2 regions of the Polaromonas sp. P1_F8 genome follow, and region 1 is predicted to be linked to the other one. Evidence: predicted binding sites of a transcription regulator. Region 1 holds the regulator's gene; the other holds the start of a gene.
What was found. The regulator NrdR, encoded in region 1, represses ribonucleotide reductase genes. The targets are predictions, from matches to a motif close to CACNANATNTNGTG.
Positions count from the first base shown of each region.

Region 1 (11,318 bases):
ATGGCGAAAGGGCCAGGGTGGCCGTTCCGCCTTCCGCACCAGCGGCCACGGCGTCTTTGCCGGGCTTCACCAGGTTCTGCAAATTGATGCGGCCATCGGGCAGGATGATCACGCGCGCAAAGAAGTCGGTGAGCACGGTTTCCCGCACGTCCACCCGGGTGGCTTTGGCCGGGTCCAGCGCCACATTCAGGCCGCGCAGGTTCAGGGCCTTCCACGCCAGCAGGTCTTCGCTGGGCGCCAGCGTGTTGGCCCTGAATTCCTCCAGCGACACATCACCGGCCACCTGCGCCTGCGGGCCGGCCGGTGTCTGCCGGTAAGCCACACGCCCCTTGAAGCTGGCATCTGCGCGCAGCAGTTCGATGTTGAGTACATCGGCAAGGTAGGGCTCGAAGGCCTGCACCGGCAGCCTGTCGACCACCAGCCGGCCCTGCGCCTGCACCGGACTCAAGCCGAGATTGCCGTTGAAGTCGACCTTGCCGGGTTCAAACCGGCCGGTGGCCAGGCGCAGGGAGGCGGTCAGCGGCATGGGTTTGGCGGCTTGCGCTTTGGCGTCCGGCCTGTCGTCCAGCACCAGTCCGCCCAGCTGGGCTTTGGCGGCGGTCACTTCAAACGCCACCGGCTTGCTACCCGACTGGTCGGAAAACGACATGGCGCCGCCGTCCAGCTGCACATCGGCAATGGCCACGGCCCATGAAGGCGCCGCCGCGCGTGTTGCCGCGTCGGTAGGGGGCGGCGCCGGCGTTGCGGTGCCCGGGCTCGCCATCCAGCGCTGGTACATCCAGCGCTTGTCGGTGTCGCGGTCGACTTTGGCTTTGGGCTGGTCCAGCTGCATTTTGGCGGCCTTGAAGGACTGGCCTGTCACGTCGATGTCAACCTGCGCGAGTTCGACACGCTTGACGGACACCAGCGACACCTTGCCCTGCGCCAGCAGGATGTCGCTGACAGCCAGTTGCGGGGCGGTGACCTGCAATTGCTGCGGCTTGTCACCGCTGGGCGCCTGCCAGTTCACGCCGAGCTGGGCGTCCAGTTGCCCGTTCAGCGCCGGCAGCAGGAACTGGCCGACGTATTTGGCGGCCATGCCCAAGGGCCAGGCGGCCACGGTGGCCGTAGCCTGGGCGGCCTGGTCGGTGGCTGTGCCGCTAAAGGTGAGCAGCGCCGGTGTTGCAATCGCTTGCGCAGTGGATGCCGCAGATGAGGCCGATGTTTTGGCCGGTTGTTTGGCGCCGGTTTTTGCCGGCGCGGGTGCCGGCGCTATGGCTGCTGGCTCCAGTCCCAGCGAACCATTGAACCGCAGGGGCGCGTTAGCCGCAAAAGGCATGGCGATGCCGGAGGCATCGAGCGTCAGCCCAGCCAGGCGGATGTCAGCGGGTGAGGCCAGTGATTCGTCCAGCCAGTTCACATGGCCGGCACGCACCGCCACGCGGGCGATCTGCACTTTCCAGGGGGCGGACGAAGGCGTGGTTTTAGTTGAAGGTGCAGACGCCGGGGCGCCAGCCGAAGCCGCACCGGCAGGTGCCTGGGCTTGAATATCGGAAGAGTTTTGGCCTGTAGCCCTTTCTGGCTGTGCGCCACCAGCTCCTTTTTTAATAGCATCCGGCGCAGGCGACAGCAGATTCAGCCGCCCTGCCCGGTCCCGGGCGAGGGACAACGTGGGGGCCGTGAGCTCCACCGCAGACAGTTTGACGAACTGCTCCAGCGGGCGCACGTCGTCCATCGTGATCTGCAGGCGCTCAAAGGCCAGCAAGTCGGCGCGGGCCGGTGGCTGGGCTTCGCCGTCTGCAGCGCGCTTGCCGGATGCACCGGGTTTTGCAGCCCGCGCCGGCGCCACAGCCGGCGACTGCCCGACCGTTTGCGCAGCCAGCACACGAACCTTTTCCGCCGTCACGGTTCCGGAAATTCGCACCACCGTGGCGGGTGTCTGCTCAAACGCGACTTTGGCGTCGGCATGCAGCACCGCGCTTTGCAGCCTGACGGGCAGGCTCGCCGGCCAGTAGGCCAGGTAAGGGTTCAGGTCAAAACCGCGCAGCGTGAAGGTGGCGTCGGTTTTGTGGGTCTGGGCAAAGGGCGTGCCTTCGGCAGCGGTGTCAAAGCTGCTGCCATTGAGCTTGAAGGCCAGGTGCGGCGAGGTTTTGACCTCACGCTGCGATTTGAGGTTGCTCAGGAAAGGCACCGACAGGCCCAGCTCCCGCAGTTCATGGGTCTTGCCGACGGACTGGTCGGTGAAGTCCATGCGCCCGCCGCTGACGACGATGTTGTAGACCGCGAACTTCGGCGGGTCGCCGGCAGGGGCATCTGCGGGTGTTTTGAAGCGCTCCAGGATGTCGTCGATGTCGTAACGACCCTCACCTTGATGGGTAAGAAACGCGATGGGTTCGTCCACCTGAACAGCGTCGGCCACTGGGGCGAGGCGAAGCAGGGACTCCAGCTCTGCATCTATATATAGGCGCTTGACGGAAAACTGGGGCGTTGCCTGGGGAGAAGCTGCCGAAGCGCCACCCACAGGGCCGGCACGGGCGACGGCCAGGTCGCGAAGAGTCAGTTCGAGCGACCAGGGCTTGAAGTCGACCTCGCCCACAGTGACCTGCCGGCCCAGCTTTTCAGAGGCGATCTTCTCCAGCTGCGATTTGAGGATGGGCGGCACGGCCGCATAGGCCACCACCCACAACACCACCAAGCTGCCCACCGCCCAGGCCGCGCGACGCTGCCAGAGCGGCGACCGGCCCACAGCGGCCGCCCGTGCCGGCAGGGTTTTGCCGATTTCCCGCCAATTGGTCTCGCGCCAGTTGAATTCCTGCCATTTTTTCTTCAAATCTTTGATTGCCATAGCCGTCGAGTTTTTAGCGCCGGGGCCGCCAGGTCAATGATTTATTTGAAAAAGACGGTCAATCGAAGGGCATTGAAGCCTGTGAAAAGCGGCGCCTCAAAAGAAAAAACCCCGGGCAGTTAGACCGACCGGGGTTGACGGCGGGCGTTTATGCTCATGCCGTCGGGGTTCCGCAAAGAAGAGAGTTATCGTCTCCAGTGCGATGAAAGCAAGTGATTGCTTCCAGATTTTCCGGGGTTGGTTACCCGGTTGATGCGTGAGTGAACACGCAATTGCAGGTTAAACCCCTGCCGTCCCGCAAGCAAGACCATCTTTTCAATCACAGCGCAGGATGTGATTGCCGCTGCCTTTTTGTGTGCTCCCAGGCAACCCAGGCCGGCCGCAGGCGCCGATCCGGCGACTACATGCAACATGGAAAACGGCCTACAACCGCAGCCGCGAAAGGCTGATCGCGCTTTTTAGAGGCAAAACTTAACTTAGAGCTCCATCTCAAATAAAGCCCGTAAACACCTTGATTCAGGCCGGTTTTGCCGGAAATCAAGGTTTTTATTTGACTTTTTGATATAAAGAATTGATTTGTTATTATTGACAGGTTATTAACCAACCCCATAGAATCCCGCCAGTCCCACGAATCCTAGGGACAACCCGAACCCGCTGCCCTATTCCTCAAAGAAGCCGGCAACGTCAAACAAGGGTCAACACCCACAAGGCTTGCCTTGGTTTGATGGCGACCCAATCAAAGCCTGCCTGGCCCCCAAAGGGCCTGCAAGCGTAGAAAGGAGTGCTATGACAGCGCTAGGACAATTCGGCCTTAACCTGAATGTCAACGCACACATCAAGAATGTGCGAAGCAGTGTTTCAAACATTGTTGACGACATCTCCCAAGGCTTTTTCGAGATTACCCACAACAGCTTCGCCCTTCTGGGCCTGGCGGTCGTGTTTGCGGTGATCACCCTGACAGCCCGGCCCGACTTGCGTCAGGCCGGTGAATTCAAGCTCATGACCTGGCTGCAGCAGCGCCAGGAGGCTGCCATCGGTTTTACCGAGCCGGCCGCCATTGAGCGCGCCACGGCGTCCAACCCGAAAGACCTGCCCGCCCAACAGGCGGCAGTGGCCTATTGGCTGAGCAAGAAGTACGGCGTCGCGCCCGAGCCGCTGAGCGTGCTGGTGGCCGAGGCCTTCGAGATCGGCCAGAAAGCCAAGCTCGACCCCACCCTGATCCTGGCCATCATGGCGATCGAGTCCGGTTTCAACCCGTTTGCGCAGAGCCCGGTCGGCGCCCAGGGCCTGATGCAGGTCATGACCAAGGTGCACCACGACAAGTACGACAACTTCGGCGGCAAGCTGGCGGCGTTTGACCCGGTGACCAACCTGCGCGTAGGCGTCAAGGTGCTGCAGGAATGCATCGCCCGCGCCGGCTCTGTCGAGGGCGGCCTCAAATACTATGTGGGCGCAGCCAACATGGACGACGACGGCGGGTACGCCGGCAAGGTGATGGGCGAACATGCCCGCCTGCTGGCCGTGGTGGCGTCTGCCTCCAAGCGCGGTGCGCCCTCGCCTTTCTTCACCACACCCGGTGGCACGTCGCGCCCGGTACCGGCCTCCCTGCCGGCCACACCCGACGCTGAAGGCAAGACGCCTGACAAGGTGGCGCTGCTGAACCAGTCCTGATTCGGCCGCTTTGTGGGGGCCTTTTCACCCCATGCACTGCCAAAAAGCCGGGCCGCTGCCAGCGCCCCGGCTTTTTGCTTTTCGGGCTGCAGGTGAAGAACCCCGGAGGCGGCAGGTTTTGGGCGCGCTCAGTTACACTAGCGAGGTGCGCGACTGGCGATAGGCTCAAGGTTTTCGCAACCATTGGAGCTGACGTGGGACACCACTGGGAAGCGCACCGCTGAAAGCCGTTGGGCCGAAGCGTTCAGCCGTTCGCCTGGGCAGCCCTTGTTTCAATAGCAGGGACCACGTCTTTAAGGACTGCCATGTACCACCGCAACATCCTGGTCGAACAAACCGATCCCGAAATCTTCGCCGCCATCCAGGCTGAAAATGCCCGGCAAGAACACCACATCGAGCTGATTGCCAGCGAAAACTACGCCTCGCCCGCCGTCATGGCCGCGCAGGGCTCGCAGCTCACCAACAAATACGCCGAAGGCTACCCCGGCCGCCGCTACTACGGCGGCTGCGAGCACGTTGACGTGGCGGAGCAGCTGGCCATCGACCGCATCAAGGCCATCTTCGGCGCCGAGGCCGCCAACGTGCAGCCGCATTGCGGTGCTTCAGCCAATGAGGCCGTGTTCCTGGCTTTCCTCAAGCCCGGCGACACCATCATGGGCATGAGCCTGGCCGAAGGCGGCCACCTGACGCACGGCATGGCCCTGAATATGAGCGGCAAGTGGTTCAACGTCGTCTCTTACGGCCTCAACGACAAGGAAGAGATCGACTACGACGCAATGGAGCGCAAGGCTCACGAGACCAAGCCCAAGCTGATCATCGCGGGCGCGTCGGCTTACAGCCTGCGCATCGACTTCGAGCGCTTCGCCAAGGTGGCCAAGGCCGTCGGCGCGATCTTCATGGTCGACATCGCCCACTACGCCGGCCTGGTGGCTGCGGGCGTGTATCCCAACCCGGTGCCGCACGCCGACATCGTGACGTCGACCACACACAAGAGCCTGCGCGGCCCGCGCGGCGGCATCATCCTGATGAAGGCCGAGCACGAAAAAGCCATCAATAGCGCCATCTTCCCAGGCCTGCAGGGCGGCCCGCTGATGCACGTGATCGCAGCCAAGGCCGTGGCCTTCAAGGAAGCCATGGCGCCCGAGTTCAAGGCTTACCAGCAGCAGGTCGTGAAAAACGCGCAGATCGTGGCCGACACCCTGACGCAGCGCGGCCTGCGTATCGTCAGCGGCCGTACTGAAAGCCACGTCATGCTGGTTGACCTGCGCGCCAAGGGCATCACCGGCAAGGAAGCCGAAGCCGTGCTGGGCAGCGCCCACATGACGATCAACAAGAACGCCATCCCGAACGACCCTGAAAAGCCGATGGTCACCAGCGGCGTGCGCATCGGCACCCCGGCCATGACGACCCGCGGCTTCAAGGACGAAGAAGCCCGCGCCACGGCCAACCTGATCGCCGACGTGCTGGACAACCCGCGCGACGCGGCCAACATTGAAGCGGTCCGTGCCAAGGTCCACGCCCTGACCAGCCGTTTCCCGGTCTACCGCTGATCATGACGGACAGCGCAGGCACTATGATTTTGATAGCTGCTTGCGCTCGTCCTGATTGGGCTGGAGGCCAATTTATACCTTCAAATTCGGGCTACCTCTCATGAAATGCCCGTTCTGCGGCCACCTTGAAACCCAGGTCGTGGAAACGCGGGTGGGCGAAGACGCCGAATTCATACGCCGCCGCCGCCAGTGCGGTGCGTGTGAAAAGCGCTTCACAACCTATGAGCGGCCCGATGTCACCTTCCCGTCCATCGTCAAGAAGGACGGCAGGCGCATCGAGTACAAGCGCAGCAAAGTCCTGGCGTCCCTGAACCTGGCGCTGCGCAAGCGGCCCGTCAGCACCGAGCAGGTCGATTCGGCGGTTGAACGCATCGAGGAAAAGCTCCTGAGCCTGGGGCTGCGCGAAGTGCCGTCCAACCGCATCGGCGAGCTCGTCATGCGTGAACTCCGCAAGCTCGACAAGGTCGCTTATGTCCGCTTTGCGAGCGTCTACCGCAGCTTTGAGGATATTGACGAGTTCAAGACGCTGGTGGACGAGGTCCGGCGCTAAGGGAAAACCCTGGCGCCGACAGGTGGCGCACTGGTCGCGATGGGCGGCAGCGTTCTTTTTGTAGGGCTTGCTTACACTGCGTAAATGAGTCTTCACACATTGCGCACTGATCGCCTTCAAAAGGGTTTCACGTTGATCGAACTATTGATCACCGTGACCGTTCTGGGCGTTTTAATGGCCGTGGCGCTGCCAAACCTGAGGTCGTTCATTGTTAGCAACCGGCTGTCCTCCAACGTCAACGGATTTGTAGGGCTGATTAACTACGCTCGCAGTGAAGCCCTTGTACGGAATCAATCGGTGATCATTTGCCCAAAAAGTAACGGCGCCAATACCTGTGCCTCTTCCCAACTCTGGAATGAATACGAAATCCAGGTGTTCGTGGACGTAGATGGTAGCGATACCCGAAACGCCGGTGACATCCTGCTCAAAACCGTACCTGCGATGGATGTAAATGGGATCGAAACTGCTTTCGTCAGGCCCGCAGGTGTTGGAAACATCAAGTTTGGCGCGGTGGGTATGTCGCAAACTGCTCACCGTTTCGATATCCACGCCGTGGCGGCATCAGACACCGAATACGAATTCAAGTATGGAAGATCTGTTTGCATAAGCAAGCCAGGACGCGTCCGGGTTATCCCATTTTCCGCCAACCAATGTGATGCATTTTGACCATGACCTCACCATGAAACAGAAACAAAAAATCCAGTTATTCCATCGTCACGAGCGCGGCGCCACACTGATTGAGGCTCTCGTCTCGATTCTGGTCTTGTCGCTGGGCTTGTTAGGTATGGCCAGTTTGCAGGCGAATGCGCTGGCCTACCAAAAATCCTCCTGGGCAATACACCGAATTGCCGAGCTGACCGGCGACATCGCCGAGCGCATCAGGGCGAACCCTCTTGGCGCCACCAATAACTACTACACCTACACGGCCAACTACACAACCGCCAAGGCGGCAAACATCACCAGCAATAACTGCCGCACCTCGGGCGCTGCCTGCACAACAGCGCAGATTGCCGGTGACGACTTGGCATCGTGGCTGGCAAAAGCGCAAGCAGCCCTTCCCGGAGGCGCCGTCAATCTTGAGGGTGCCAGCAATACCGGCTTTATCGTTACAGCCATGTACATGGACAAGGAGTTTGTTAACGCCTCAGGCGTCCTTCAATCGTCCACCGCTTGTACCAGCACAACCAGCGGCATCGCCTGGCGAAATTGTTGCCCGGCAGCGGCAGCAGTGCCTGCAGGGGTCCGGTGCTTTAGAACCGACATCATTCCATGAGCACGACCATGCGCCCCATTCAAGCTTTACGGAGCTCCCGGCCGAGACAAAACTCGGGCTTGACATTGATCGAGTTGATGGTTGGTCTGGTCATCGGACTTGTCCTGGCCATCGTTGCCTCGTCAACCTATCTGTATTCCAAGCAGGCCTTCAACGCAGTCACCGAAAACTCGCAAATGGAGGAAAGCGGCCGATTTGCGCTGAACCTGCTCGCGAGAAATATTCAAAGCGCCGGATACGTTTCCATTGACCCCAACGCCAATGGGCCACAAGGCCCGAGCGATTTAAAAATCCGTGGCTGTGATTTTGGGATGGCCAATCCTAAAGCAGCAACATCGGCCGCAGACCTGGCGTGTTTGAGTTCTACCCCGGTAGGCACCACACGATCCGCCTCCATTGGTGTCTTCTACGATACCGACGCGAACAACACCTCCGGTGCGAAATTTCAGGGTTTCGATTGCCTGGGAAATGCACCGGTCACCGTTGCAAGTGTTCCCGCAGGTGGCAGTCCGACTTACGAGGTGAGGTCGTATTTCTTTATTTCCACCACGACGGCCCAGACGCCCTATGGAACCACCACCATGGGACAGTTGAGCTGCGTCACGGACCCAACAACGGCGGCGGGAGCCACCGCGACATTCCAGGCACAGCCACTCATCCCCGGTGTCCACCAGATGGCCGTAACGTACCTGACGGCATCCGACATAGATAAAAATGCGGCGCAAACCGGCAACACAGCCGCCGCCCTCGACACCGCAGATAACTGGAAGGGTGTGGTGGCTGTAGAGGTGTGCGTACTGACCAAATCCATCCAGGCGTCGGGCAACGACACAGCGACGCAAGTTACTGATTGCTATGGAAACAGTTTTACACCTCCACCCTCACAGAGTTTTCGACGGTTTACAAGCATTGTGAACTTGCGAAACAGGACACCATCAGCATGAAGAGCACTCATCATTTTCGTTGGGACATGCCGCCACGCACCTCGAGTCAACGGGGGATATCGCTGGTCATTGTCATGATCTTTCTGCTAATTCTGAGCGCTCTCGGAGTTACCGCGATGCAAAGCTCGACCTTCTCAGCGCGGATCGCAGGAAACGAGTCTGATCGTAATTTGGCCTTTCAGGCAGCCGAAGCGGCTTTGCGTGACGCGGAACTGGATATTAAAAACACGCGCGTCGATGGCTCGGCGTGCGTAGCATCCGCTGCCGGCTGCCGGCCCGAACTGATTAACCGCGGCGACGGCTTCGACACGACTTGCCCTTTAGGCAGATGTGACTCCAAAGCCATGGTGACCCCGGTGTGGGAAGACACCACCAAGTGGGCCACCGGCGGTGCAAGCGTCGCTTACGGCACCTACACGGGTGCGGTGGCACTTCCTGTGGTGGCACAACAGCCGCGCTATTTACTTGAATACTTTCCCCTGGGCGACTCCACCGTCTATCGCGTCACGGCCGTCGGTTTTGGCGCAAACACGTCCACCCAGATCATGCTTCAGTCCGCAGTTAAGGCACTCCCTATATGACTACTACTCACGGAATATCTTGGTTTAAAAAACAAACCGTTTATACCTGGCTCAGGGAGCGTTTCAAACTCGTACTGCTGCTGGGCAGCGCTTTGCTGGCATTGCAAACGCATGCGGTGAACTTCACGCCTTTGCCGCCTTTTCTTTCAGAGATAAAAGGCGCGCCCATGGTCATGCTCAACATGTCGCGCGACCATCAGCTTTTCTACAAGGCTTACAACGAATATTCCGACCTTGACGGCGACGGTGCTCCAGAGACCCAATACAAACACGCTTACAAGTACTACGGTTACTTTGACAACCAGCGCTGCTACCAGTACAGCACCACCAACAACCGATTTTTTCCAACCCGGCAGGTGGCCAGCGACGGCTATTGCAACTACACCGGCGGAAGCTCGGAATGGAGCGGCAATTTCATGAACTGGGCAACCATGACCCGCATGGACGTGGTCCGCCGGATTCTCTACGGCGGGTTCAGAAGCACGGATGATTCGATCGTTTCAGGCACGTCATTGACGGTGCTGGAGCGTGCCCATTTGCCGACAGATGCCCATGCGTTCGCGAAATACTATGTGGGTGCAGACATCAACAAACTGACGCCTTTTACGAAGGCCGAAATCACGCTGTGCAATGCCTCCTTCAGCAATACTGCTGCACCGTCCATTCTTGTTGCGGATGGCAATTATTCGCTGTGGAACGCCAACGAACGCTGGCAGTGTTACTGGAAAGAAGCGTTGCCAACAAACGATGGCACCAAGGGCAAGAACGGAAACGACCCGGCCTTAACAGGGCTGAATGCACAAAGCGATAGCCCGCCCCAAGCTACAAAGGCGCTGGGGACCGGGTATGCAGCAGGCAGCTATACCGCCAGGGTGGAAGTTTGCAAAACCGGCTTGACCGGCGGATTCACCTCCGACGAAGATGCACGCTGCAAACTTTATCCACTGGGAAATTACAAACCTGTTGGCCTGCTCCAGAAATACGGCGAAAGAAATGAGGCCGCTTTTGGGTTGATGACCGGAAGTTACGACAAAAACATATCGGGTGGCGTGCTGCGCAAAAATGTGGCGTCGTTTACCGATGAAGTCGATATTGACGATGGCCAGTTCAAGAACTTCAACGGCATTGTCACCACGCTCAACAAGCTCAAGATTTACGGATACAGCTACGCCGACGGTACGTATGAAAGTACCGTCGGCAAATGTAATTTCCAGCAGACCGGCTTGATAGACGGGCAATGCTCAAGCTGGGGCAACCCTTTGGGTGAGATGTACCTGGAGTCACTCAGGTACCTTGCGGGGGCGTCGGCCACCGCCGCCTACGTGGCTTCCCCGGCAACCAGGGACAACAGCCTGGGCTTGACCATTACCGCCTGGTCGGACCCTTTTGCGACTTCAACGGTAGCGGCCTTTGGTGACAGGTTGTGCCGCAGAAGCAATATTGTGAACTTCAACGCGAGCGTGACTTCGTTTGACAACGACCAATGGACAGGCGCACCAAGCGTTTCGGGCATGTCTACCACCACGGTGGACACCTATACCAACCAGATCGGCGCGGCAGAAGGTCTGTTTGCTGCCGGGAAAATGTGGCCGATTGGGCGAAATGGTACGGACAACAACGGCTATTGCAGCGACAAGGCGCTGACTTTCTCAGGCGCCACATCCCTCGCCAATGCAACGGGCATCTGCCCCGAAGCACCCACCCAGTTCGGGGGCTACAAAATGGCCGGCGCTGCGCTCTACGCACACGTAAATCCTATCCGAAGCGACTTCACCATTCCGGCCAACAACAGGCGTGCCTTCAGGGTAGACACCTACAGCGTGGCCCTTGCGACCGGCAACCCCCGCATCAAAATCCCCGTGCCAGGCCAAGCTGGAAAGTTCGTCTTCATCTCGCCGGCGTATCGCATGATTCACCCTACCAAT
Region 1 covers NZ_JBFUBS010000001.1:1,066,339-1,077,656, forward strand. The annotation lists gene AC1D1J_RS04995 (DUF748 domain-containing protein) at 1-2,824, opposite strand, end outside; gene AC1D1J_RS05000 (lytic transglycosylase domain-containing protein) at 3,611-4,495, shown strand; ZMP/ZTP riboswitch at 4,635-4,764, shown strand; gene glyA (serine hydroxymethyltransferase) at 4,801-6,045, shown strand; gene nrdR (transcriptional regulator NrdR) at 6,146-6,595, shown strand; gene AC1D1J_RS05015 (GspH/FimT family pseudopilin) at 6,680-7,261, shown strand; gene pilV (type IV pilus modification protein PilV) at 7,275-7,868, shown strand; gene AC1D1J_RS05025 (PilW family protein) at 7,865-8,812, shown strand; gene AC1D1J_RS05030 (pilus assembly PilX family protein) at 8,809-9,393, shown strand; gene AC1D1J_RS05035 (pilus assembly protein) at 9,390-11,318, shown strand, end outside.

Region 2 (11,318 bases), 710 kb from region 1:
AAAACCGTGTTTTCAGTACTGGCCTGGCTGACGTTTGCCGGCCTGCTGATCGGCCGGGCGCGCCTCGGATGGCGTGGCCGCAAGGCCGTCCGTGTGTTGTACCTGGGCTCCGGCCTGCTGTTGCTGGGCTACGCCGGTTCGCGCTTTGTACTTGAAGTCATTCTGAGGCGGGCATGAAATACTTTCTGGTCATGGCACTCGTGCTGGTGGTTTTCTGGCTCTGGCGCCACAACCGTGATGCGGAAAGAAAAGACGCCGCGGCCACCCGTCCCCCACAGGCGCCGGGCCGCGAAACTGCCGTCGCGGAGATGGTCGCATGCGATATCTGTCGCGTGCATTTGCCGAAATCCGACGCACTGATAGGCGACAAGGGCATTTATTGCAGTGACGCGCATCGCCGCCAGGCAGGAGACTAGGGCCTGCTAACACTATGTTTACAAATGCGAATGGGGTGAAAACGGCGCCAATCAAGGCGCGCGACGAATCCCAGACCGGGAGTCTGGGTGAGGAGCGCAACGCCGAGTGGCGCCGTTTTCACCCCATTCCCTCCGGGTTGCGCTCAAAAAGGCCTTGCGCGGCGTTGCAAAGCCTTGACGGGGTCTACCCCGCCTGCGTTTTGCGCCTTGCTCAAGGCCTTTTTGAGCGCAACGCATCTTGCAAACATAGTGTTAGCAGGCCCCAATGAGCACGCCATCCCACTGGTTTGAAACGGGGGGCAAGGCATCAGGCGTGTGGGAGGCCGTGCCCGAACTGGGTTCCTTCGGCCGTCTGTGGCGTGTCTTCATGACGGCACGCGTTGCCATCGCCGCGGTACTCGTCATCCTGCAGGCGGTTATCTACGCATTGGGCAACATCACCAACCACTGGTCCATTGCGGTCTGCATAGCCTACCTGTGCGCCACGCTGGCCGTGCGAGTTTGGGCCAAGCCGCGGCCGCCGGGCAGCACCTTTGACGCACAGTGGGTATTGACCATCGGCGTGGACGTCATCACGTTCTCAACACTCAATGTCCTGCAATCGAGCGGCATCAATTACACGCCCCTGTTTGCCTTGCCGGTGCTCCTCGCTTCCATCCTCGGGCCGATTTTGCTGGCCTTCGGAACCGCTGCCACCGTGACGCTGCTGCTGCTTGCCGACGCGTGGTGGAGCTCACTCCAGGTGCTGGGCGATTTCAATGCGCGATTCCTTCAGTCGGGCTTGAGCGGTTCCGGTTTTTTCCTGGTCGCACTGCTTGCGAACCACCTGGCGTTGCGGCTTGCCCGTGAAGAACAATTGGCAAAACGCAGCCAGTCCGCCGCGCGCATGCAGACGCAGGTGAACGAGCTGGTCATTGAAACATTGGCCGACGGCGTGCTGGTGGTCGATATCAACGGCATCGTCCGATCGGCCAATCCGGCGTCCAGGCGCCTGCTGGGAGCCCGGGGCTCGGTTCGCAGCGCGCCTTTCATCCTCGTCATGGAAGCGGCCTGGCTGCCCCTGGCCGAATTGATGCATAGCACGTTCAGCACGCAAACCCCCCAGGAAGCGGACATCAGCCTTGGATACCCAGGCAGTAATACCCGGCGCCTTCATGTACGCACACGCCTTGCCGCATCAAAAAACGGCACCCACGAAAGCCTTTGTGTGATGTTCCTGGAAGACCTGCGTGAAATGGAAGCCCGCGTGAGGACCGAGAAGATGGCCGCCATGGGACGCATGTCGGCCGCGGTGGCACACGAAATCAGAAATCCACTGGCGGCAATCTCCCAAGCCAATGCCTTGCTGGAAGAAGACCTGCAGGACGAGCCGCACCGCCAGCTCACCGGCATGATCCGGCAAAATGCACAACGTCTCGCCAAAATCGTCGATGAGGTACTGAACATCTCACGTGCCCAGGCACATCTGCCCTCGCCGCAAACCACCACCCTGGCACTGGACGAAACCGCCCACAAGATTGCCACGGACTGGGCAGGGCAGACTGAAGCGTCCCGACGCATGAAGATCACGGCAGATTCGGGTAACGCCGTTGTGTGCTTTGAGCCCGAGCATTTGCGCCGCCTCATGGTCAATCTGCTGGACAACGCCCTGCGTTATGCCAGCACATCTTCGCAGGCCATTGAAGTCTCCACCCAGCTCGTTACGCCCGGGCAGGCCCGTTTGTCCGTATGGAGCGATGGCCAACCCATGGAGCAAACCGTGCAGACACACTTGTTCGAACCATTTTTCTCCTCTGAAAGCCGCTCCAGCGGGCTGGGCCTGTACATTTGCCGTGAATTGTGCGAACGCTATGGCGCCCTGATCGGCTACCAGCGCGTGCAGCGAAGCGGCATTGAGGGAAACGAATTTTTTGTCATATTCGCACCCTCCAGTCCGTCTATGACCTTGCCTGCGGCTTCTTTTGCCACAATGCCAACCTGAAAACCATGAGCCCCCCCATTCCCGTTCCCCAGCAGGCACGTATCCTCGTCATTGACGATGAACCGGATTTGCGCACCCTGTATGAACTGACGCTGCTCAGGGAAGGGTATCGGGTGGAGGCAGCCGGTGACCTGCTGCAGGCCCGGGAGCAGCTCAAGGCGCATCACTTCGATGCTGTGATCACCGATATGCGCCTGCCAGATGGCCTTGGCCTCGAATTACTGCGAGACATGATCGACCAGCAACGGCCCGAACGATGCGTGGTGATTACGGCCCACGGCTCGGCCGAAAATGCGGTGGAAGCACTCAAGGCCGGCGCGTTTGACTACCTCACGAAACCGGTCGACCTCAAGCAATTCCGCAGTGTCGTGGCATCGGCTGTGCAGGGTGCCAAACAGCCGGCGCAACAGGTCAAAAGCGATCGAAGCGCACCGGAACACGGCACCACCCCCTCCGCCCAGAAAAAAAATGGGGACGGCACCCAGATTCTGCAAAAGCTGGTGGGTGAGTCTGCCGTCATGCGCGCCGTCAAGTCGCGCATCGTCAAGGTGGCGGGGAGCATGGCGCCCGTCCTCATCCAGGGAGAGTCGGGCACCGGCAAGGAACTGGTGGCACGAGCCGTACACGGTTGCAGCCACCGCGCGGCAGGGCCTTTTGTCGCCGTCAATTGCAGCGCCATACCCGAGAATCTCCTCGAAGCGGAGTTTTTCGGCGCACGTAAGGGCGCCTATACCGGATCGGCGCAGGACCGGCAAGGCTACTTCCAGGCGGCCAAGGGCGGAACCCTGTTTCTCGATGAAATCGGCGACCTGCCGCTGGCCATGCAATCCAAACTTCTGCGCGCCATCCAGGAACGCACCGTCAGGCCGCTGGGTTCGCCGCAGGAGGACACCGTTGACGTGCGCATCGTCAGCGCAACGCACAAAAACCTGGCAGCGGAAGCCCAGGAAGGGACATTCCGCCAGGATCTTTATTACCGGCTCAACGTGATTGAAATTGCCGTGCCGGCCCTGCGCGAACGCAGGGAAGATTTGCCAGCACTCTGCACTGCCCTGCTGTCAAGAATCTGCCAGGAGTCCGGGTTCAAGATGCCCGAGTTGACCGACGCCGTGATGGAGCAGTTGCAGTCCAGGCCATTTAACGGCAATGTCAGGGAGCTGGAAAACATCCTGCACCGGGCCGTGGCGCTCGGCGAAGGAAGCGCGCTGCATTTTGATGCGCCGGCCGAAGAACATGTCACCGTCCCGGAAAACCTGCAGGATTATCTGGACGGGCAGGAGCGAAACATCCTGACCAAGGTTTTGCTGGAGACCGGCTTCAATCGTACCGCTGCCGCCGCGAGGCTGGGTTTGAGCCTGCGGCAGATCCGCTACCGCATTGCACGCCTGAATATCACCACGCCGGGCAATGACGACCTGGCCGACGGACTTGACCCTGCCGATGACCCCGCCTGAAAGCCCCAATGCCCTTCCCCGGCCTTTGTGGCAAAACGGCTGGTACCGCTATGCACGCCCACTGGCTTCGCCCAACTTTGGTCCACGCCCCCCCGATGCGCAGATTGACCTGATCGTCATCCACTCCATCAGCCTGCCGCCAGGTGAGTTCGGCAATGACAACGTGCAGCGCCTTTTCACCAACCAGCTCGACTGGGAGGCACACGCTTACTTTCAGGGCATTCGCGGCCTGCAGGTTTCATCGCATTTTTTTATCGCCCGAACCGGCGCATTGTGGCAGTTTGTGAGCTGTGACGACCGCGCCTGGCATGCCGGGGAATCCAGCTACCGCGGGCGCACCAACTGCAACGACGATTCCATCGGCATCGAGCTGGAAGGCCTTGAGGGAGATACCTTTGAAGCATCCCAGTATGAAACCCTGACCGGGCTGTGCGCCTCGCTTCTGCAGCGCTATCCCATTGAGCACATCGCCGGGCACGAGCACATTGCACCCGGCCGCAAGCAGGACCCAGGCACTGGCTTCAACTGGCCTCTGCTGCAAAACTCGCTGTCGTCACCGGCTAGGTGTTTTCCCGAAATCATGTGACTGGTGCACCTGCACGCACTCACCATTGCGGTGCGCCTTGCGGTTGAAATTTCTGGTTATTTTTACCGCGCCCGCAGTGACCGGCGCTCCCAACCCAAAGCCCGCGAATGACCGTGCCACAACGTTGCATCAGCTTCGCAAGCCTGATGGCATCAGGCTTTCCGCGAGGTTGAGCGGGCCGCCATCAAGCACTGATCGAGGCGTCTGGAATGGGGCCTAAAAAGCCACAAAACGTAACGGTGCATTCAGTCAGCGATACACTACCTGTAGTGGCTTGTATTCCCTCCATACCCTAGGTATAGTGTCTAAGCCCTAATTCAGTTTGATGTAATTCGGGTCAGGAAATGAAGGAGCAGGTTGATAGGCCTGTGCAATACCTCAATATATCCAGAGACCCCGAACAGCACATCAAACCACCCATAAAACAAAGCAAAGAGGAAGTCATGCAAACTGCACAACACGCGGTGCCCGTCACGTCGAGCGTTCTGGCAAGCAACCCGGCAACCGGCGATACCAACGCGCAAAGCAACCCGCTCGCCCATTACCAGATCATCCGCCGCAATGGCGGCGTGGTGCCGTTCGAACCCAACAAGATCGCCGTGGCCATGATGAAGGCTTTCCTGGCCGTGCATGGCACGCAGGGTGCGGCTTCGGCCAGCGTCCGCGAAACCGTTGACGGCCTGACCCAGGCGGTCATCCGCGCCCTGATGCGTTCGCGCCCAGGCGGCGGAACCTTTCATATAGAAGACGTTCAGGATCAGGTCGAGCTGGGCCTGATGCGCGGCGGCCACCATGAAATCGCCCGCGCTTACGTGCTGTACCGCGAGAAGCGCACGCAAGAGCGCGCACGCCAGCCGCAAACCCATGCACCTGCGGCGCCCCTGATCCATGTGACCGACCGCGGCAACCGCGTCGCGCTGGACATCCGCAACCTGCAGGCTCTGATTGAAGCGTCTTGCGCCAACCTGGGCGCAGATATCAAGCCCGACCCCATCGTTGCCGAGACCATGCGCAACCTCTATGACGGTGTGCCCATTGATGAAGTCTACAAGGCGTCCATCCTGGCAGCGCGCACCCTGATCGAGAAAGACCCTGACTACACCTACGCCACCGCACGCCTGCTGATGCACACCATCCGCCGCGAAGTGCTGGGTGAAGAAGTCAGTCAGGAAGACATGGCGATTCGCTACGCCGAGTATTTCCCGCAGTTCATCGCCAAGGGCGTACAAAACGAGCTGCTCGACGAAAAGCTCCAGCAGTTCGACCTGGCCCGCCTGGGCGCCGCGCTCAAGCCCGAACGCGACCTGAAATTCGACTACCTCGGCCTGCAAACCCTGTTTGACCGCTACTTCCTGCACGTGCGCAAACAGCGCATCGAGCTACCACAGGCTTTCTTCATGCGGGTGGCCATGGGCCTGTCGCTCAACGAGATCAACCGCGAAGAACGCGCGATCGAGTTCTATGAAATCCTCTCGTCCTTCGACTTCATGTCGAGCACGCCCACCCTGTTCAATGCCGGCACGCTGCGCTCGCAGCTGTCGTCGTGCTACCTGACGACCGTCGCCGACGACCTGGGCGGCATTTACGACGCCATCAAGGAAAACGCGCTGCTGTCCAAATTTGCCGGCGGCCTGGGCAATGACTGGACGCCTGTGCGCGCCCTGGGCGCCCATATCAAGGGCACCAACGGCGAATCGCAAGGCGTCGTGCCTTTCCTCAAAGTCGTCAACGACACCGCCGTGGCGGTCAACCAGGGCGGCAAGCGCAAGGGCGCCGTCTGCGCCTACCTGGAAACATGGCACCTGGATATTGAAGAGTTCCTGGAACTGCGCAAGAACACCGGCGACGACCGCCGCCGTACGCACGACATGAACACCGCCAACTGGATTCCCGATCTCTTCATGCGTCGCGTGATGGAAAAGGGCAGCTGGACGCTGTTCTCACCGTCCGACACGCCCGACCTGCACGACAAGTTCGGCAAGGATTTCGAAAAAATCTACACCGCCTACGAAGCCAAGGCCGAGCGCGGCGAAATCAAGCCATCCCGCAAGCTGCAGGCCACCGACATGTGGCGCAAGATGCTGTCGATGCTGTTTGAAACCGGCCACCCCTGGATCACGTTCAAGGATGCCTGCAACGTGCGCTCGCCGCAGCAGCACACCGGCGTCGTGCACTCGTCCAACCTGTGCACCGAGATCACGCTCAACACCAGCGACACCGAAACCGCCGTCTGCAACCTCGGCTCAGTCAACCTCGTCCAGCACCTGAAGGACGGCGCGGTCGACCACGAAAAACTCAAAAAGACCATCACCACGGCCATGCGCATGCTGGACAACGTGATCGACATCAACTACTACGCCGTCAAAAAGGCCCGTGATTCCAACATGCGCCATCGCCCCGTGGGCCTGGGCATCATGGGTTTCCAGGACTGCCTGTATGAACTGCGTGTTCCCTATGCTTCCCAGGAAGCCGTCGAGTTCGCCGACAAGTCCATGGAAGCCGTCTGCTACCACGCTTACTGGGCGTCAACCGAACTGGCCAAAGAGCGCGGTAAATATGCCACGTACAAAGGTTCGCTCTGGGACAAGGGCATCCTGCCGCTGGATACGCTGGACATGCTGGCCGAGCAGCGCGGCGGCTATGTGGAAGTCGACCGCTTCGCCAGCCTTGACTGGGACGCTTTGCGCAAGAAGATTGCCAAAGACGGCATGCGCAATTCCAACTGCGTGGCCATTGCGCCCACAGCCACCATCTCCAACATCATTGGGGTGGATGCCTGTATCGAACCCTGCTTTGGCAACCTGTCGGTCAAGTCCAACCTGTCGGGTGAATTCACCGTCATCAACCATTACCTGGTCCGAGACCTGAAGCGCTTGGGCCTGTGGGATGACGTGATGGTGGTGGATCTGAAGCACTTTGACGGCTCCCTGCGTCCGATCGATCGCGTGCCGCAGGACGTCAAGGCGCTCTACGCCACGGCGTTTGAGATTGAAACTTCCTGGATTGTCGAAGCGGCAGCGCGCCGCCAGAAGTGGATTGACCAGGCACAGTCGCTCAATATCTATATGGCGGGCGCGTCGGGCAAAAAGCTCGACGACACCTACAAACTGGCTTGGTTGCGCGGCCTCAAGACGACTTACTACCTGCGCACGCAAAGCGCTACGCATGCCGAGAAGTCGACTGTGACGGCCGGAAAAATGAACTCGGTTTCTTCCGGCACGGCCACCTCGGGCGGCGGCATGAGCGCGCTTGAAGCAGCAGCCGCTGCAGCTCAGGCACAGATGAGTGCATCGCCCGCGACCGACATCAAGTTCTGCGCAATCGATGACCCCGGTTGCGAGGCCTGCCAATAAAAAAACGAATCGTGTGCTGAGCTTCATCGCACGATTCGATGTAATTGAGCAACACAATTTTGTAGCGATGTGAATGAACACTTTTCATTTTGTATCGCTGCTTTCATAATCCCAAAGTATTGGAAACCTCTATGTTGACCTGGGACGAAGAAGTCAAACCATCTTTGCAAACATCTCACAACAGCGGCTTGCCTGAAGGCCGCTCGATGGAACTTCCGCCTCTTTCTTTGAATACTGCCGAGCAGCCCCAGGCGCAAGTGCGCATGCTCAACGACGGCGCGTTCGCACCTGTGCAAGCTGCAGCACCTTCTACGTCTGCCGCCGCACCCGCCAAGGCACAACGCGTCAAGGCCTCCGACAAACGCATCATCAATGGCCAGACCGACGTCAACCAGCTGGTGCCGTTCAAATACAAGTGGGCCTGGGAAAAATACCTCGCCACCTGCGCCAACCACTGGATGCCGCAGGAAGTGAACATGACGCGCGACATCGCGCTCTGGAAAGACCCGAATGGCCTGACCGAAGACGAACGCCGTCTGGTCAAGCGCAATCTGGGTTTCTTCGTGACCGCCGACTCGCTGGCCGCCAACAACATCGTGCTGGGCACCTACCGCCATATCACGGCGCCCGAATGCCGCCAGTTCCTGCTGCGCCAGGCTTTTGAAGAGGCCATCCACACCCATGCCTACCAGTACATCACTGAATCGCTGGGCCTGGACGAAGCCGAAATCTTCAACGCCTATAACGAAGTGCAATCGATCAAGGACAAGGACCAGTTCCTGATTCCTTTCATTGAAGTGATCTCCGACCCCCACTTCAAGACCGGTACCACCGAAGCTGACCAGACCCTGCTCAAGTCGCTGATTGTGTTTGCCTGCCTGATGGAAGGCCTGTTCTTCTATGTGGGCTTCACGCAGATTCTTGCCCTGGGTCGCCAGAACAAGATGACCGGCGCCGCAGAGCAGTACCAGTACATCCTGCGCGACGAGTCCATGCACTGCAACTTCGGCATCGACCTGATCAACCAGCTCAAGCTGGAAAACCCCCATCTCTGGACGGCGGAGTTCAAGGCCGAGATCAAGGCATTGTTCATGAAAGCCGTCGAACTGGAGTACCGCTACGCCGAAGACACCATGCCGCGCGGCGTGCTCGGCCTCAATGCGTCTATGTTCAAAGGCTACCTCCGCTACATTGCCAATCGCCGTGCCACACAGATCGGACTTGAAACTCTCTTCCCCAACGAGGAGAATCCGTTCCCATGGATGAGCGAAATGATCGACCTGAAAAAAGAGCGTAACTTCTTTGAAACCCGTGTGATCGAGTACCAGTCCGGTGGTGCCCTTTCCTGGGATTGATTGACCAGAAAAATACGCGAGACAAGCGAACAATGATTTCAAGAATTGCAATGACCAGTGACAGCACCGAAGAGTGCGCGTTGGGCTTTGCTCCTGTGTTCGCGGCGCTGGGACCGGTTTATCCGGGGCCCAACGCCGTGAATCGCTTTACGTACTCCAACCGTGAAGTGCTCTTTGCAACGTGATCAAGGAGAAAACTATGGCAACTGCGAAAAAAACTGCGGCTAAAAAAGCTGCTCCAAAGAAAGCCCCTGCGAAAAAAGTAGCGGCTAAGAAGGCTCCTGCGAAAAAAGCAGCAGCGAAAAAAGCTCCGGCTAAAAAAGCTCCAGCGAAAAAAGTAGCGGCCAAAAAGCCAGCTGCGAAAAAATCGCCAGCGAAAAAGCCAGCAGCCAAGAAGGTAGCGGCCAAGAAGCCAGCAGCGAAGAAAGCTGCAGCGAAAAAGCCAGCAGCCAAGAAGGCCGCGAAAAAGGTAGCGAAGAAACCAGCGGCGAAGAAAGCCGCTGCGAAAAAGCCTGCCGCCAAGAAAGCAGCGAAAAAGCCCGCTGCGAAGAAAGCCGCGAAAAAACCTGCTGCCAAAGCTGCGAAAGCACCCGCTGCAGCGGCTGCCCCTGCGGCTCAGACTACTCTGAACCCGCAAGCTGCCTGGCCGTTTCCGACAGCCAGCAAGCCGTAAGCAGTAAGGTAATTCTGCTTAGAGCCCGATATCGAAAGATGTCGGGCTTTTTTCATGGCTGGACCGTTCCTGAGGCCATCCACAATTGACACCCCTGTTTACCGCCGCCGGACCACTCCAGCCATGAAACCATTCCCCGCGCTGCCCGAACTTCCTTTTCTGCGACGGGAAAAGAATGGGAACGTTCTGATCGACATCCATGTGGTGCCCAACGCCGCCAAAACCGAGATGATGGGCCTGCATGGAGAGACCGGCCAGCAGGCGCTGCGCCTGCGATTGCAGGCACCGCCCGTGGAGGGCAAAGCCAATCAGGCCCTGGTGAAATGGCTGGCCGGTTGCCTCGGCGTTCCGCAGCAGGCGGTCACGCTGGCCCGCGGAGAGGCTTCAAGGCGCAAGCAGTTGCGCGTCAGTGCTGAAGCGGCAAGCCAGGCTGCGTGGAATGAATGGCTGAAAGCACTGGACCACCGCGAGCCATAGCCGCCCCGCCTACGACAAGGGAATGGTCGAATGCTATTAATTTAATAGCTGGCGGCGCCCATTCTGTCTTGCTCAAGCGCTGATTTGTTCGGAATTCAGCGTGTAGTTCTGGCCGCCGCGCGTGGCGATCTTGAGCGCACCCACCCGGTTCCCCAAGGCGGCGCAGCGGTCCAGCGTCCAGCCTTTTTCCAGGCCAAACAGCAAAGCGCCGCGAAAGGCATCGCCGCATCCCGTCGGGTCAACTACTGCTTCGGCTTTCACCGGCGGCACCAGAGTTTTCTCGCCGCCAATCCAGACCTCGCAACCTTCCGCGCCCAGCGTCACCACCAGGCCCTGCACCCGGCGGGACAATTCGGCGCATGACAGGCCCGTGCGGTCGCACAGCATTTTGGCCTCGTAATCGTTGACGGTCACCCAAGTGGAAAGCTCCACAAAGTGGGAAAGCTCCTTGCCGTCAAACATGGGAAGGCCCTGGCCTGGATCAAAAACGAAGGGGATACCGGCCAGCTTGAACTGCTCGGCATGCTGCAGCATGGCATCGCGCCCGTCAGGCGAGATAATGCCCAGCTTGATGTCATCGCGTGCGTCAATGCGGGTGATATGGGCCTGCATCATGGCACCCGGATGAAAAGCCGTGATCTGGTTGTTGTCCCGGTCGGTCATGATCATCGCCTGAGCCGTATAGGTGTCGCCCACCTGCCGCACAAATTCCGTGCTGATGCCCAGCGTCTTCATGCGCTCCACATACTCGGCGCCGTCGCTGCCGACCGTGGCCATGGGCAACGGCTTGCCGCCAAGCTGCTGCAGGCTGTAGGCGATATTGCCGGCGCAACCACCGAACTCGCGGCGCAGCGCCGGCACCAGAAACGACACATTCAGGATATGCAACTGGTCGGGCAGTATCTGCTCCGAAAAGCGCCCCTCAAAGGTCATGATGGTGTCAAACGCCAGGGAGCCACAAATAACAGCAGACATTCAGTTCTCTCGTTTCAATCAGGGGTAAAAAACCAGGACACGGTAGCC
Region 2 covers NZ_JBFUBS010000001.1:1,781,145-1,792,462, forward strand. The annotation lists gene AC1D1J_RS08465 (cytochrome C assembly family protein) at 1-177, shown strand, start outside; gene AC1D1J_RS08470 (PP0621 family protein) at 174-416, shown strand; gene AC1D1J_RS08475 (two-component system sensor histidine kinase NtrB) at 682-2,397, shown strand; gene AC1D1J_RS08480 (sigma-54-dependent transcriptional regulator) at 2,403-3,851, shown strand; gene ampD (1,6-anhydro-N-acetylmuramyl-L-alanine amidase AmpD) at 3,838-4,437, shown strand; gene AC1D1J_RS08490 (ribonucleoside-diphosphate reductase subunit alpha) at 4,881-7,790, shown strand; gene AC1D1J_RS08495 (ribonucleotide-diphosphate reductase subunit beta) at 7,922-9,145, shown strand; gene AC1D1J_RS08500 (hypothetical protein) at 9,196-9,330, shown strand; gene AC1D1J_RS08505 (histone H1-like DNA-binding protein) at 9,345-9,818, shown strand; gene AC1D1J_RS08510 (DUF167 domain-containing protein) at 9,942-10,295, shown strand; gene AC1D1J_RS08515 (carbohydrate kinase family protein) at 10,368-11,270, opposite strand; gene AC1D1J_RS08520 (DUF3426 domain-containing protein) at 11,285-11,318, opposite strand, start outside.
Region 2: the regulator NrdR is predicted to act here: its motif matches at 4,696-4,709, upstream of AC1D1J_RS08490 (ribonucleoside-diphosphate reductase subunit alpha).